Regions from separate parts of the Marinococcus sp. LNHM4E3-1 genome, predicted to be linked through region 2. Evidence: riboswitches for the same ligand, from Rfam matches in the RefSeq annotation. Region 2 holds a riboswitch; the other holds the start of a gene.
What was found. Region 2 has a riboswitch for thiamine pyrophosphate ahead of tenA (thiaminase II). Riboswitches for the same ligand answer to the same signal wherever they lie in the genome.

Region 1 (7,802 bases), on a different contig from region 2:
TAATGGAAATGATGTTTGTGCGTCGGCGGGCAGGGAGAAAACACGCTATGTTCTGGATTATATGGATCATTTTATTCGCAATTATCCTGTCCATCGGCTACGATGTGATTGGGTAATACAGAGAGCATGCTGCAAAACAGCATGCTTTTTTATATGCGGGCATTTTTGGGTATAGAAGGGATAGACCAGATGGCCTGAATATCATTATTTTTTAAACGAAAATTACATGTATCATGCAAGTAATACATAAAGAAGCCAGGGGTACAACTGCGGCAGGTGAAAGGAGGAAGCGGGCATTGTTTGAAGGGAACGCGAATGTGGATTCATTTATATTATTAGGGGCACTTCTGCTTATTTTAGGTGTCATCGTAACGAAATTTTCGACACGGCTCGGCGTGCCCTCACTTATTTTGTTTATTATTCTAGGTATGCTGATGGGAAATGATGGTTTTGGCATTATTGAGTTCGAAAATGTCCAGCTTGCCCAAACCGTCGGAATTATAGCCCTAATCATTATTTTGTTTGAAGGGGGTACCCAGACAAGGTGGCGCGATATCAGACCGGTGGTGGGGCCTTCCGTAACGCTCGCCACGTTTGGCGTTCTGTTTACGGCTGCCCTGATGGGGCTGGTGGCAAAGCAGCTGCTTGATCTGACCTGGCTCGAGGCGATGCTTCTCGGAGCTACAGTCGGTTCGACAGACGCCGCTGCCGTCTTTGCCGCTTTGAAGGGACGGAGCATTGATAAAAAAATGGGGTCCACCCTCGAAGCGGAATCGGGGAGTAACGACCCAATGGCGGTGTTTTTAACGCTCTTCTTTATTGAATTAATATTGGCAGATTCGCCAAACGTCTGGCTGCTATCCGGTGCATTTTTCTGGCAGATGGGCGCCGGTCTTGCGATGGGCGGGTTGTTCGGATGGGCAGCCTCATGGACCATTAACCGTATTAACCTGGATTCTAGTGGACTCTATCCTCTGTTTGCGATCGCTTTCGCGCTGTTAACCTACAGTGTGACCTCAAGCATGAGCGCAAGCGGGTTTTTGGCAGTATATGTAGCAGCGCTTTTAATAGGTAACTCCGATTTGATTTACCGCCAGCCGATTTACCGGTTCAACGAGGGCATGGCGTGGATGTCCCAAATAAGCATGTTTATCATCCTGGGATTGCTTGCTTTCCCGAGAGACATTTTGACCTGGTCAAACATCACCATGGGACTCATATTATCAGCGGTTTTAATGTTTTTGGCCCGTCCGCTGGCTACGTTTTTGTCGACTTCCTTTTTCGGCTATAAACCAAAGCAGAATATATTTTTATCCTGGGCAGGTCTGCGCGGGGCGGTGCCGATTATTTTGGCTACATACCCGATTGTTGCTGGTGTGGAGTCGGGCAGCCAGATTTTTAATGTCGTCTTCTTTATTGTGCTGACGTCTGCACTGATCCAGGGGGCGACCATCGCTCCATTAGCGAAATGGCTTCACCTATCCGGTCCGCTCCGCGAAGCGCCAACTCATTCCCTGGAGCTCGTATCACTCGGAAAAGCGAACGCAGAAATTATGGAATTTCAAACGAATGAAGCGACGCCGATTGTCGGGCAGACGCTCCAAAGCATTGAATTTCCCGCATCTGCGCTGATCAGCGCGATTGTCCGGGACGATGAACTGGTCACTCCGGTTGGTGAGACAATAATCCAGGCCGGTGATTATTTGTATATTCTTGTATCACGTAAAGAAAAACGTATTTTAAAGCAGATGCTGCGGCACGATTACTGAGAAAAAGCGGCCAGCGTTAAGAGGCATTAAATTTGAGGAAAGAAGGAAGGGCTCCGCATGGGTGTGCTGATCAATGTATTGATCCCAATCATTTTAATATTTACGATTGGCTATTTGCTGCAGAAAAGACAGGCAGTGGATATTCGGCCGGTGTCGGCTGTCGCTCTTTATGTATTGACGCCTGCGCTTGTTTTCCGGACATTCTATGAAAGAGAGCTGAACAGCGATATGCTGTCGATGGCTCTGTTTTCCCTGGTATTTTTAGCGGTTATGACCGGGCTGATCAAATTAGTGTCCTACGTGCGTAAATGGCCGAAAGCTAACGAAACCGGCATGATGCTCTCTACCGTGTTTATGAATGCGGGCAATTACGGTGCTCCGTTAATTGCTTTTGCGTTTGGTGATACAGCCTTTGCCTACTCTATCGTTTTTATGGTCATTCAGACGATGCTGATGAATACTGTAGGCGTCTATATCGCAAACAGTGCCAATATGGATGCGGCTGACGCGTTCCGGACGGTACTGCGGATGCCGGTATTTTATGCACTGCTCGCCGGTATTGTCTTCCAGCTGACCGGGATACCGGTCGGAGCGACCTATTATGAAGCCCTCGATATGCTCGCGAGCGCTGCAATACCGGTGGTTATGATTATCCTGGGGATGCAGCTTGCACGCATATCCGTCAAAAGCATGGATTGGAAGCTTGTTAGTGCAGGTACGTTTTTACGGCTTGTATTCGCGCCGGCTCTCGCTTACGTAATTGCCCTGCTGCTGCAGACCAGCGACACGTTAACGACCGTGCTGGTTGTTTCAACAGCGATGCCGAGTGCAGCAACCATGGCAATGATTTCTGTACAATTTGATTCCAACCCCCAGCTTGTTTCGAGTATTACACTGGTGACGACTATTTTAAGCGTTCCTTCCCTGTGGGTGGTGCTGTCGATTTTCCAGGCATAAAATTCCGCATCGAATTGACGGAAGAAGAGTACCGCGTTATGATATAAATAATACCAACCACTAGGGGTGCCTGTTGGCTGAGACAGCGTAAAGCTGATCCCTTTGAACCTGATCTGGATTATACCAGCGGAGGGAAGTGGGGAAGAGATGCCAATACGACTATCTCCCCCGCTTTCTAAATGAAAGCGGGGTTTTTTGTGGAAAATATTATATTTGCTGGGGGTGCCTGCTGAGGCTGAGACCGGAGAAACATCCGGAACCCTTTGAACCTGATCTGGAGAGCCAGCGGAGGGAAGCAGCCATGTTGAACCTTTTAACGGGCAGCCTCCTTCCTTCTGGAAGGAGGTTTTTTATGAATGACAAACCGAAGCCGAGCATACACGCGGTATCGCCGCCGGATATAACGGTGGCAGCGTGGTGGGGGAAAACGAGGGAGCTCACAGGAATCGTCGATTATGTGCATATACGGGCACCTGAATGGACAAAGCGTGAAAAGGAAAGGGCCGTCGAGCTGGCATTAAAAGAAGGAACTGCCCCCGCGCAGCTGATCATAAATGATGAACCGGAGCTTGCTGCTGCATACGGGCTGGCCGGTACCCACCTGCCGGAGCGTCGTACAATCTATCCGGCATCTGTAAGCTGGGGGCAGTCGATACACTCTGTAGAGGCAGCGAAAAGAAGTGAACAGGAGGGAGCATCATGGCTGTATTTTGGTCATGTATTTGCCTCAGGCAGTAAACCTGGGAGCCCCCCGCGCGGAGTTCGGGCGTTGAAAGCTGTGGCGGAAAGCGTCCGCCTCCCCGTGATTGCCATCGGAGGAATTGATGCTGACAAGGCAGTAGAAGGTATAAACTGCGGAGCGTCCGGGGTGGCAGCCATTGCATATTTTTATGATGCGGCAGAACCCGGAAAAGCAGCCGAAGAGCTCAGAATCCGGTTAAGGAGTGATGACAATGAAGGCTGATACAGAAGTTCTTATTGTGGGCGCAGGGGTACAGGGATGCTCGCTTGCATATCAGTTAAGCAAACGGGGGCGTCGTGTGATGGTCATCGAAAAAGAAACCATCGCTTCCGGAGCATCAAAAGCGGCTGCCGGTATGCTCGGAGCCCAGTCCGAATGGGAAGGGTCTGGCCTTTTTCAGGAATTCGCCCTGGAAAGCCGGGAGCTGTTTAAAGAACTGGTCCCTGAAGTGGAAGCGCTTAGCGGAATGGACGTTTCCTACGTGAACAACGGAATGCTGAAGCCTGTATGGGAGACAGCGGAAGAAGAAAGTTATCAACGCACCACGCGCGACTACGGCGCGGAGTGGCTTTCGCCATATGAAGCACTGCGCAGGGAACCGGCGCTTTCCGAAAATATCCGGGGCGCCTGGTCCATTCCAAAAGACGGCCAGCTTCGTGCCTATGAATGGACAATGGCTCTTGCCAAAGCAGCAAAGGCCTGCGGGACAATTGTACGGGAAAATACTTCAGTTGATCGTCTTTTGGAAGCTGATGGCCGCGTTTACGGTGCGAAAACAAGTGAAGGAGTTGTTGAAGCGGAAGAAGTTGTTTTTACCGGGGGAAGCGCCGGGGCGGAGCTGTTGGATGAGAAGGAGTTTACCCTCTATCCGGTGAAAGGGGAGTGTTTGTCCGTACGCATGCCCCGGGAGAATTTGAGACACACCCTCCACACTCCGCAGGTGTATATTGTTCCGAAAAAGGACGGGGAAATCTTTATAGGCGCTTCAGAAAAACCCGGCGACTCGAGTACAGGGGTCACTGTAGCTTCGATACAGGAGCTGATGAAAGCAGCTGTGCATTTAGTGCCGGGGCTGAAGCATGCGAATATTGACAGGCTTTGGAGCGGTGTCCGGCCGCAGACAGGGGACGGGCTGCCATATATGGGACAGACCGAACGGGGTTTGTGGGTAATGACCGGCCATTACAGAAACGGTATTTTGCTTTCAGCACTGAGCGGAAGCTGGATGGCTGACCGGATCGAGGGGGAAAGCGTTCGCGAGGACTGGAAGCACCTGTTTGCCGTAGACCCTCAAATACGAAAGGGAGGAATTATTCATGCAGATCACGCTTAATGGTCAATTACAGAATATTGAGAACAGCACCACGGTAGCCGATTTACTTGAAGAGCTTCAGATCGCCCACAAAAAAACAGTGGTGGAGCGCAACGGCACTATTGTAATTGAAGAATTTCACCAGCAGGAAGGTTTAATGGACGGGGATAGAATCGAAATTATTCATTTTGTAGGAGGCGGATGAACAAATGCTTAGTATCGGCAATATGATGTTTGAATCGAATTTATTTCTCGGCACCGGGAAATATAAAGACGCCCGGACCCAGCTGCAGGCTGTAGAAGCATCGGAAACAGAGGTACTGACCTTCGCCGTTCGCAGAATGAACCTGTTTGACAGCAGCCAGCCTGATCCATTTGAACAGATGGATGTCTCAAAGTACCGGCTGCTGCCAAATACAGCCGGGGCCAAAACAGCTGAAGAAGCTGTACGCACCGCGAAGCTGGCAGAGGCGGCCAATATGTGTGACATGATTAAAGTAGAAGTGATCGGCTGCGATAAAACGCTTCTGCCGGATCCGGTGGAAACGCTCCGGGCCTCAGAACAGCTGCTGAACGAAGGGTTTACTGTCCTCGCCTATACGTCCGATGACGTTGTGCTCGCCAGGAAGCTTCAGGAGCTTGGGGTTCATGCAGTGATGCCGGGAGCCTCTCCTATAGGCACGGGGCTTGGAATCATTAACCCTTACAACCTGTCCCACATTATTGAACAGGCGGAAGTCCCGGTGATTGTAGATGCAGGCATTGGGAGTCCGAAGGATGCTGCTTATGCCATGGAGCTCGGCGCTGATGGTATCCTGCTGAACACGGCCGTTTCGGGCGCGGGCGATCCTGTAAAAATGGCAGAAGCGATGAAATTGGCAGTGAGGGCCGGAGCGCTTGGCGCAGAAGCAGGGCGCATAGATAAAAAATTCTACGCCCAGGCGAGCAGCCCTTTAGGAGGCCTCAGTATTTGAATACGGAAGAACGTTTTTCCCGGCAGCGGTTATTTCACGGAATCGGCCGAAGGGGACAGAAAAGGCTGCAGGAGGCTCACGTCATAGTAGTAGGTGCCGGAGCTCTCGGGAGTTTAACAGCCGAAACTCTCATACGCGCGGGGATCGGAAAATTAACGTTGATTGACCGTGACTATGTGGAGGAAAGCAATCTTCAGCGTCAGCAGCTTTATACGGAAGCGGACGCAGAGGCCTTTACGCCAAAAGCAGAAGCGGCGAAAAAACGACTGCTTGATATTCGGAGTGATGCTTCTATTGAAATCATTGTGGGGGAAGCAGATCCGGCCCTGCTCGAAAATTGTATGCCTGCAGACCTTATTATCGACGGACTCGATAATATGGAGACACGGCTGATGATTAATGATACAGCGTTGAAGCACCGGATTCCGTGGATTTACGGAGCCTGTGTGGGCGCCTACGGACTGAGCTATACCGTGAGGCCGGGGCAAGGGCCATGTCTGCGCTGCCTGATGAAGGGCATTCCGATGGAAGGAGAAACGTGTGATACGGTGGGAATTATAGCTCCGGCTGTTCAATTCGTAAGCGCCACTCAGGTGACCGAAGCTATGAAGCTGCTTACCCATTCCTTTGACCAGCTCCGCGGGACACTGTGGTCGTTTGATGTATGGTCGAATGAAAGCTCTTCCATTCATGTGAACTCGCTGCAGGATAAGCATTGTCCTTCCTGCGGGGAGTCACCAGCATATCCGGCGCTCGCATGGAGTGGGAGAAGCAAGGCTGAAACGCTGTGCGGCAGAGATGCGGTGCAGGTGAAGCCTCTTCCAGACATGCAGGTATCGCTCGAGCGGACGGCGGACGTTCATAAGCAGCACGTCTCCAAAGCGAATCAGCATTTGCTGGTGTTAAATATTGAAAATAAGCGGCTGGTGCTTTTTAAAGACGGAAGAGCCATCATTCACGGAGTTTCCGGGGAAGTAGAAGCAAGGTCGTTATACCAGAGATATATTGGAGGATAAATATTCCTTGTTTCATTTTACGGGCGGAGTGGTAATATTCCTTGCAAGGAGGGGGAACTATTGCCTACCGCTCGTATTTTTGTAACCGTAGAAGAAGCACAGAAGGCTGTAGATAAATTAAAGATGCAGGGCATCCAAAGGGAACAGATTTATGCTTTGGCTCTGGAGGCGGAAAAAGCGACTGCAAAAGAATTGAAAGTCAGTGATACAGTGGCAGACGTTAAAAGTCCGGTGGAGTTCGTGAAACAGTTTTTCCGCAACGGTGCGTCCGATATTTATGAACGATTAACAAAGCTTGGATACGATGATAAAGAAGCCCGGGATCTGAGCGAAAAGCTTGATGAACATAATATACTAATTGCCGTGGATGAAGATCCGGAAAAATTCTCTTTTGACAAGTGAATCTTTTCCGGATTTTGTTCAGCTCTGGGGCCCGCGCCGCTAAACAGGCTGCCTCCGCTTTTCTATGTCCAGCTGCGGGTGTTACCAGCTTAATCCATTCGTGATTTCAGATCGTTTGCGACTTCGTCTTAAGCCGACTGAAACCGACGAGCCGTTCAGAGGCCCGCACGAGGCGGGTCAGTTCGATGTTGCTACAGGATGTAGCGATTCTAATCGAACATCATTCAAATAACACCCTCCGCCCTTCTGTTTTTCTATAAATTTTATGTAATTTTTATGAATTATGGCTGTGATAGCTGCAATGATTAGTTAGTATGATAGAATAACGGTGGTATATAGACAAATAGTTGCGTTAATATAAGGAGAGTGGTATTGTTTCGATGGGAATTCTACTCGGACGTACATATACGACGGCAACTTGCACTCTACGAGGTAGAAATTACCTTATAGATACCCATAGAATTATGTTTGTTTGAATTATCAGATTGTATTAAATGATGTGGAGGTAACTGACGTGAAAATTATTGTTGCAGGTGGAGATGGATTTTGTGGTTGGCCGACTGCGCTTTACTTATCAAAGCAGGGTCATGACGTATCAATTATCGACAGTATGGTACGCAGAAAAATTGA
Region 2 (7,802 bases):
TTCATTAAAGCGTTAATATATATTACCAATATATATTTTAACATATTTAGTGTGCACCTCTATTCACCAGGATGATTGCACAATCCGGCCGCCGAATATATAATAAGTATATTAAATATGTATTTTATGCACGAGCCTATAAAAGAAAGGAATGGACATATGCGAATACTTTTGTTCTATTCCACAATGACTGGAAATACTGAAGACATGGCTATTGATACGGAAGAAGAGCTCATCAACCGCGGGCACGAAGTAGAGCTGATGGATATGATCGCCGATGGCCTTCCAAACGAAGACCCCCTCCCTCACGATCTGCTCATTATGGGTACGTATACGTGGGGTGAAGGTGATATCCCCGAAGAAACGGAAGATTTTCTTGAAGATCTTTTCGCCTATGATATTTCCGGCCTTTCGATTTCCATCTTCGGCTCCGGGGATCACGCGTATGAAAACTTCGCCGGAGCTGTGGATGAGATGATCGAGGAATTCCGCAAACATGGACATAAGGGTGAGATTCCCACCATGAAAGTCGATGTGGATGAAATGGATAACATTGCTGAAGATATTAAAAGCTATGTCGACAGCATCGAAGAAAAGTTTTTAGTGAAATAATGGTCAGCACGAATAACCCCGGGGGCCGTGAGCCTCCGGGGTTACCTTTAATTAATACAGCTGATCTGTCACGGCATTGGCATAAGAAAAACAAAAATCATAAACAATATAAACCCGGCACTGAACCATATGTCCGTTTTTTTATAATTCATCTGTACGTATTCCGTTCTTTCTCTGGAGCCGTCAAACCCTTTCGATTCCATTGCGAGCGCTGTTCTTTCTGCCTTTCGTACAGCCCCTGCCATCAATGGCACGGCCATCTCTTTCCACTCACGCATTTTAGGCTTTTTGCCCATCCCTCTGATTTGCCGGGCTCTCCGGATAACCGCCAGTTCCTCCCGCAGTTGGGGGAGAAAACGGTAGGCGGCCATCATTCCATAACCAATATTTGGAGGCATATGCCATTTTTGTATCAGGCTTATCACTAAACTCACGGGAGAGGTAGTGAGAACAAAAAGAAGCGACCAGGAGGCAAACACCATTGCCCGCAGACCGAGCGAGATCCCTGTTTGAATATTTTCAAGAGCAACCGGCATTTGGAATACGTAGAAAAGAACTGTGGGTCCTCTTTCGTCAGGAAAAACAACCTGAAGCCATATAAAGCTGAACCCAAAGAGCCCAAATGGAAGCATAAGTACGAGCAGCAGCTTTAACGGCACTTTTCCCAAAAAGGCGACGGCAGCAACCGTTAACAGCAAAACGGCAAGCGGGCGCCAAATATCATAAACGAAAATCATGCAGAAAAATACGGTGAAAAGACTTATCAGCTTCAGCGTTGGATGTACGTGCTGCAAAAAAGCGTTCCGAGTCTGGATTTCTTCAAGCATGGCTTACTGCTTTCTTTTTCTTTAAGCTCATAAGCTTTACTACCGGCGGGCGGACACCGATTTTAGCTAAATCCATACTCCCACTGAAAAATGCTTCCACGCCGTCATCACAGGCAAGTGTTCGTTCCGCCAGCGCCAAAACCCGTCCAGCTTTTGTATAGACCAGATCCATATCATGCGTCAGCCAGAGAACCGCTTTTCCACGTCGCCGGCACTGCTCAAGCACTTCAAATAAAGCATCGGTATTTCGCTTATCAAGACCAAACGCCGGCTCATCCAAAATTAATACGGACTGGTTGTTCGTTACCATGACTGCCACCGAAAGGCGCCTTTTTTCTCCCTGGCTGAGCTGAAATGGATGATTCTTTCGAATATGTCCGAGCTGAAATTGAATCAGCAGTTCATTTGTCTGCTGATCAATATCTTTTTCGCACCACCCTTCCATTTCCATTCCGTAGCGTATTTCTTTTTCCACGGTCTGTGCTACAAACTGATGCTCGGGCTGCTGAAAAACAATTCCGAAGGTTTTAGCAATTTCGTACGGCTTCAGACTGGCAATATCTTCTCCGTTAACATATATAGAGCCGCTTTTAAGAGATTCCCATCCAGTGAGGACACGTGCGAGCGTGCTCTTTCCTGCTCCGTTTGCACCGACTAGAGCAGTCATTTCCCCTGGGTACAGGGAAAAAGATACGTTTTCGAAAACCGTTTGCTCGCCATAGGCAAAGGCCGCCTGCTTCACCTCCAGAACAGGTGGTTCAAGTGAAGGAGCACTTATCTTTTTCGGCTGCGGCAGAGATGCAAGAACTGCTGCAGCGGAATAATCCGCTGCAAACCTTTCCCATTCCCCTAAAGTAATGGGAAGAGCAGATTTGGGATTCTCTGACTTTTTCAGTAATTTCTTTCCGGCTTCTGCAGGAGCCGGCAGCCATACTCCTTCTGCTTCGAGTACGGCTGCATGAGAATTGAATATACGTGCCGGGCTTCCATCCGCAGACACCTGGCCATCGTGGTTCAATACGATCACCCGGTCTACCCACTCCATTACTTCATTTAATTGATGCTCAATCAAAACCAGTGTTTTATCACTATCTGCTGCAATGCGGCCAAGAAGCGAAGCCACTGCTTGCCGGCTTACCGGATCGAGCTGGGAGAGCGGTTCATCCAGAATCCATATCCGCGGATTCACAGCAGCTAAACAGGAAACAGCTATTTTTTGCTTCATCCCGCCGGACAGTGTGTCGATACGGGCATCAATGCAGTGAAGCATATCTGTAAATTGTAAGGCTTCGTGCACGCGGGCCTCGATATCACCTGCAGGCACCCGCAGATTCTCAAGCGTGAATACAAGCTCTTCCCGCACGGTCGGCATGCAGAACTGGGTATCCGGGTCCTGGAACAAAAGCGCCGCCTGCCTGGCGGCCTCCGTAATACTTTTCACCGCCGGATTTTCCCCAAACACGCTCAGACCGCCCGAAACCTCCGCCTCCACAGAACGCGGAAGAATTCCCTGGATAGCGAGAGCAAGCGTACTTTTGCCTGAACCACTCGGACCGAGCAGCAGCACGTTTTCCCCAGTACATATTTCTGCTGAAAAACCTTCTATCGAAGGCTTAGCAAAAGGGTACGCAATGGTCAATTTGTCTGCGTAAATCATACAGCATCCTTCTGCTGGCCGAGACGGTATTGACGGCCAAGGGCGAAGCGGTCAAGCACTCCAGTCTTTACCAGCGCATCCGCAAAGCTTTTCCCTGCCCATCCGGCTAAAAGAGCGCCGCTTATAAGCATGGTTACCAGCATAAATACAACAACAGAACCTGCGTACTGGCTGAATCCATAAAGGACATACTGGGTTAAAAATGCAGCAAACGTTCCGGCCGACCCGGCAAGCATTAATACTGGCAGACGGAACACCCGGTAGAAAAACAGAGCGAAAATCAATTCTGCAGCGAGCCCCTGGGTGAAGCCGAGCACGAGCACTGCTCCTGCACTGACAGACCCCGCCATAACTTCAGTGCCGGCCGCAATAAGCTCTGAAAGCAGCGCCGCTCCCGGTTTTTGAACGATATAGGCACAAATCACAGGCGCAAGGATCCAGAAGCCCGCCATCAGGCCTCCTCCAACTGGACCGAAGATGCCGGTAACCATTTGTCCCAGCAGCACCCAAAGAAGATAAAGGACGCCGAGAACTGCTGAAATAAACGAGATGACGACAATATCCCGGAGGTTTAAGCGTTTGTTTATCATTAGACTTTTTCCCCGTCTGTTAACGTTCTGGCAAAGGGCCAGTCTTTTGCATAATAAGCGTCCTCAAAAAACATATACTCAAGCTGGCATCCTTCCATAAACAACGTCCGCCAGCGCTGTTTTTCTTCTTCTGTGACTGTTTCTGCCAGTTCATCGAGGCGGTCAATATATTTGTACATTTCCCGTTCCTCACGGTCCCCGTAAAAACGAATCCAGTCATTGAACGGATGGGTTTCGTCCGGCTGCACTTCCTCCATCAGCCTTTCACCCACATACAAATACACCCACGGGCAGGCAAGCGTTACCGCAATTACATCACCAAGTGTTCCTTTTTCGGCATGGTGCAGCATGTGAAGCACGTAATGCTGAGATACCGGAGCAAGCGCATAGCCCTGCAATTCCTCATAGCCCACGCCCGCCTGCTCACACAAATTATGATGCGGGTGCGTTTCGCTGTTTAAAACAAAATCAATGGTATCTTTAAACATAACCATGTCTTCTCTTGACGTACACTTTGTTACCCCAATTGCTTTTGCCTTGATCATGGCGTTTAAGTATTCAAAATCCTGCTTCACGTAATGGATAAGAGATGCTTTTGGGAGCTCCCCTTTCCCGATACCCTGTACAAACGGATTTCTCCAGCAGGCTTCAAAAATGTGCTCTGTGTCCTGCCATAAAAGCTCTGAAAATTTCATTGTAACTTCCTCCTTTAAATTAGGAGGGAACCACTACGGGCAGTCAGGACCAATGGGGTAAAAAAAGCCACTCCATTGGTGGAGTGGCTTAGAATAAACGTCCTCTATGGTAAAGCTTGTGCTTTTGAAATAGACGTATTCTGCCGTCTCCACTTTCCTACGCTGGCCTTAACCAGATCAGGTTCAAAGGGATTAAGGTTAGTCCTTATCTCAGCCGCTTTCGGCACCCCTAGTGGATTCCCTATTAAGTTGTCTACACTTTATCATATTATGTCAGGAAGTCAAAGGTGATTTTTATAATCCGCCTTCTCCCTCTGAGCAAAAATCTGCATTCAAAAACCCTGCAGGCCTATGCCAGCAGGGTTTTTCTGCATATTACGCGCGGTTCGCCACAGCCCGCGTTTCCTGATAAAAACGTTCGAATTCGGCTACGACATTATCAAGAAAATCAATCGTGCCCTGATCTGTTAAATCTCCGTTTTCATTCATTTTTTCATGGACGGCTCCGATCAGTACTTCATTTCCAGGCAGTACTTTTGCACTCATACCGGGAGCGCTCAGAATCTGTCGAAGATGCATCTGCGCTTTCACTGTGCCCAGGCCTCCAAGAGAAGCTCCTACAAGCATGGTTGGTTTGCCGGCAAAGTCGTAATCGACCCGGGAGTTCCAGTCAAGAGCATTTTTAAGCACGCCGGAAATCGAACCGTTATATTCCGGAGTGGCGATAAGCACGGCGTCCGCTTCACGTACAGAACGCTTGTATTCCTGCACATAGTCCGGAGCGTTGCTTTCCTCATCCTGATCATAGTGCGGAAGATCGCGGATATCTAAAATATCAATATCCATGATGTCACTGTAACGATCCTGCATGTACTCCACTAACTTTCCGTTAAATGATTCCTGGCGAATACTTCCTACGATAGCTGCTACTTTCATTTGAACTTTCATCCTTTCGTGTTGAACTTCATTTACATATCATACACGCACGTTACTGGCTGTTTCAAGTTATCTGCTTACTTTTTGTAAGTGCCTGATGCAGAGCTGTGTTCTTTTTCTGCACACGCTCCTCCCAGTATTCCCTGTCCCAGTCCGCAAGCTGTTCCGGAGCGACCGCCTGCTCCATGTAACGGGAAAATGAATCCACTTCCTTTAACACAGACGGATCTCCTGTTTTCACGAGCATCGTCAGTGCTTCCATGCAGGCTCCCATTACCGAAATATCTTCGTAACCGTACAATCTCACCTGATAAAAGCTTTTATATAAATACTCCCTAAAGGGTTTTACAGGCATGAATAACCGCAGCTCATTCTGATTGTCAGCGAAGTATTGGTCATTTTTGTGTTCATGGCTGAGTTCGGAAAGCAGTGCCCCAATACGGTTGATGCAGTTCGCTGCTGTGTGTGGATCATTGATTGCAGGCGAAATGGCCCGCAGCGCTATTTCTACAATTTTCTGCATGGAGAATTCAATGTCCTGAACATTGCTTCTCTCTTCTCCTACTAATAAAAAACTTCTCAATATTTTCGAGGATAAACTATGCTTTGACCAATAGCGAAATAAAGGCTCTCCCTGATGAACGTAGTCTCCTACCTGGAACAGGCATTCGACCACGGCTCCCTGCTGCCTGGCCCATTCAATCAGTTCAGGCATTTTCACCATATTGGTATACCCCGACCGTTCGGCATAAACGATTGCTTCTTCGTCATTTCGAAAATCATCGCTCCATTCGCTGAAGCTGTGCACCCCCGAATAAGTGTAGGCATCCCGGATCACCCTGGAGGCATCAGATCTTATATGGCTGATCAAATGATTCACCTGCAGCCACTGGGTGGAGTGATAAATAAAGATAATAAAAAAAGCCAGACAGCCAAGCGCCACAAGAACTGTCAGCATTGGCATCAAAATTTGGCTACTGCCTTCGCTCGAAAAAAGCAGCATATTTACCAGAGTAAATAATACCCCAAACGTAAATACCCCAAGTGTATGCTGCGTCGTCGGGCTTTTCATGAAATCCTGCAGAGCCCTTGGGGTAAACTGTGTGGCATACGTGGTCAGAACGACCATAATCGAAGAAAAACTTATGGTTGTCAACGTCAGCAATGCCGTCACTAATGCACTGTATAAAGAAGTAGCAGTGTTATTTTCCACGATCAGCATAGAAGGCATATTATTGTAAACCGGCCGCAGCACCTGCTGATCCATGATAGAAGCGCCTATTACTATTATTAAGCTAAGAATACCGTAGCATCCTGGAATAAACCAAAACTTGTCCCTGAGCTGTACATACCATTTCTGTTTTTTCATGATTTACCTCCATCTCTGTCCTGCAATCCCGCCATTATAAAGGAAATCATCAAACAATGCATTTCTTATACGAATGTTTTACAATAGTATTTGATACTGAATAAAAGGAGACAAATGATGGTAACGTTAAAGACAGAACGAGAGATTGAGCTTATGCATGAAGCAGGAAAAATTCTTGCCGCCTGCCATAAAGAAATCGCCAAAATGGTCAAACCAGGCGTCACTACAAAACAAATTGACGATTTTGTCGAAAAATTTCTGGCAGAACGCGGCGCAACTCCTGAACAAAAAGGGTTTCAGGGATACAAATATGCCACCTGCGCCTCGGTAAACGATGAAATCTGCCATGGTTTCCCAAGATCCCGCCCTCTTGAAAACGGTGACCTCGTTACAATCGATATGGTTGTAAATTTAAACGGAGCCCTGGCGGATTCCGCCTGGACCTATGCGGTTGGGGAAGTAAGCAGTGAACTCGAACGGCTGATGGAGGTTACAGAAGCATCTTTATATAAAGGTATTGAACAGGCCAAAGTCGGCAACCGGATCGGTGATATCGGACATGCGATTCAAACATATGTCGAACATGAAGGCTTCTCGGTCGTCCGGGATTTTACCGGGCACGGCATCGGGCCCACTCTCCACGAAGACCCGCAAATCCCTCATTTCGGTGCCCCCGGCAAAGGCGGCCGCTTAAAGCCGGGCCATGTTATTACGATCGAGCCAATGGTTAACACTGGCGGCTGGCAGAGCAAAATGACCTCCAACGGGTGGACCGCCACTACCCGGGACGGAGGCTATTCCGCCCAGTACGAGCATACCATTGCGATCACAAAAGAAGGCCCGGTTATTTTAACGGGCCAGGAAAGCGTATAAACGTCAAAAAGCGCGGCCTTTAGGGACCGCGCTTTTCATCACTTATAAATTTTCAATCTTATTGTCTTCATAGTCCTGCTGACGTGCTGCTTCGACCTGCATGATGTTTTCAATCGTGCGAACCGATTCCTCTACGCTCATGCTGTGAGACTGCTGCATCCCTTTGTCGATCATTTCAGTTGTGTTCAGTTGACTGTTTGTCAAAACAATAATGCCTCCTTTGAGTATGTTTACATAATAAAC

Region 1: it holds a riboswitch for thiamine pyrophosphate, as region 2 does, so the genes downstream of both, ACTRXI_RS05495 (thiamine phosphate synthase) here and tenA (thiaminase II) in region 2, are expected to answer to the same signal.

Annotation. Positions count from the first base shown of each region.
Region 1 is NZ_JBQLID010000004.1:64,035-71,836, reverse strand. It holds gene ACTRXI_RS05510 (DUF1516 family protein) at 1-116, shown strand, start outside; gene ACTRXI_RS05505 (potassium/proton antiporter) at 297-1,769, shown strand; gene ACTRXI_RS05500 (AEC family transporter) at 1,827-2,726, shown strand; TPP riboswitch at 2,779-2,878, shown strand; TPP riboswitch at 2,935-3,037, shown strand; gene ACTRXI_RS05495 (thiamine phosphate synthase) at 3,079-3,690, shown strand; gene thiO (glycine oxidase ThiO) at 3,680-4,801, shown strand; gene thiS (sulfur carrier protein ThiS) at 4,785-4,985, shown strand; gene ACTRXI_RS05480 (thiazole synthase) at 4,990-5,754, shown strand; gene ACTRXI_RS05475 (ThiF family adenylyltransferase) at 5,751-6,770, shown strand; gene ACTRXI_RS05470 (general stress protein) at 6,831-7,172, shown strand; gene ACTRXI_RS05465 (NAD-dependent epimerase/dehydratase family protein) at 7,687-7,802, shown strand, end outside.
Region 2 is NZ_JBQLID010000010.1:104,884-112,685, forward strand. It holds gene ACTRXI_RS11920 (flavodoxin domain-containing protein) at 160-612, shown strand; gene ACTRXI_RS11925 (energy-coupling factor transporter transmembrane component T family protein) at 681-1,439, opposite strand; gene ACTRXI_RS11930 (ABC transporter ATP-binding protein) at 1,432-3,096, opposite strand; gene ACTRXI_RS11935 (ECF transporter S component) at 3,093-3,686, opposite strand; gene tenA (thiaminase II) at 3,686-4,381, opposite strand; TPP riboswitch at 4,519-4,622, opposite strand; gene ACTRXI_RS11945 (NADPH-dependent FMN reductase) at 4,757-5,317, opposite strand; gene ACTRXI_RS11950 (DUF2254 domain-containing protein) at 5,382-6,686, opposite strand; gene map (type I methionyl aminopeptidase) at 6,804-7,559, shown strand; partial or broken gene ACTRXI_RS11960 (YuzK family famiily protein) at 7,602-7,802, opposite strand, start outside.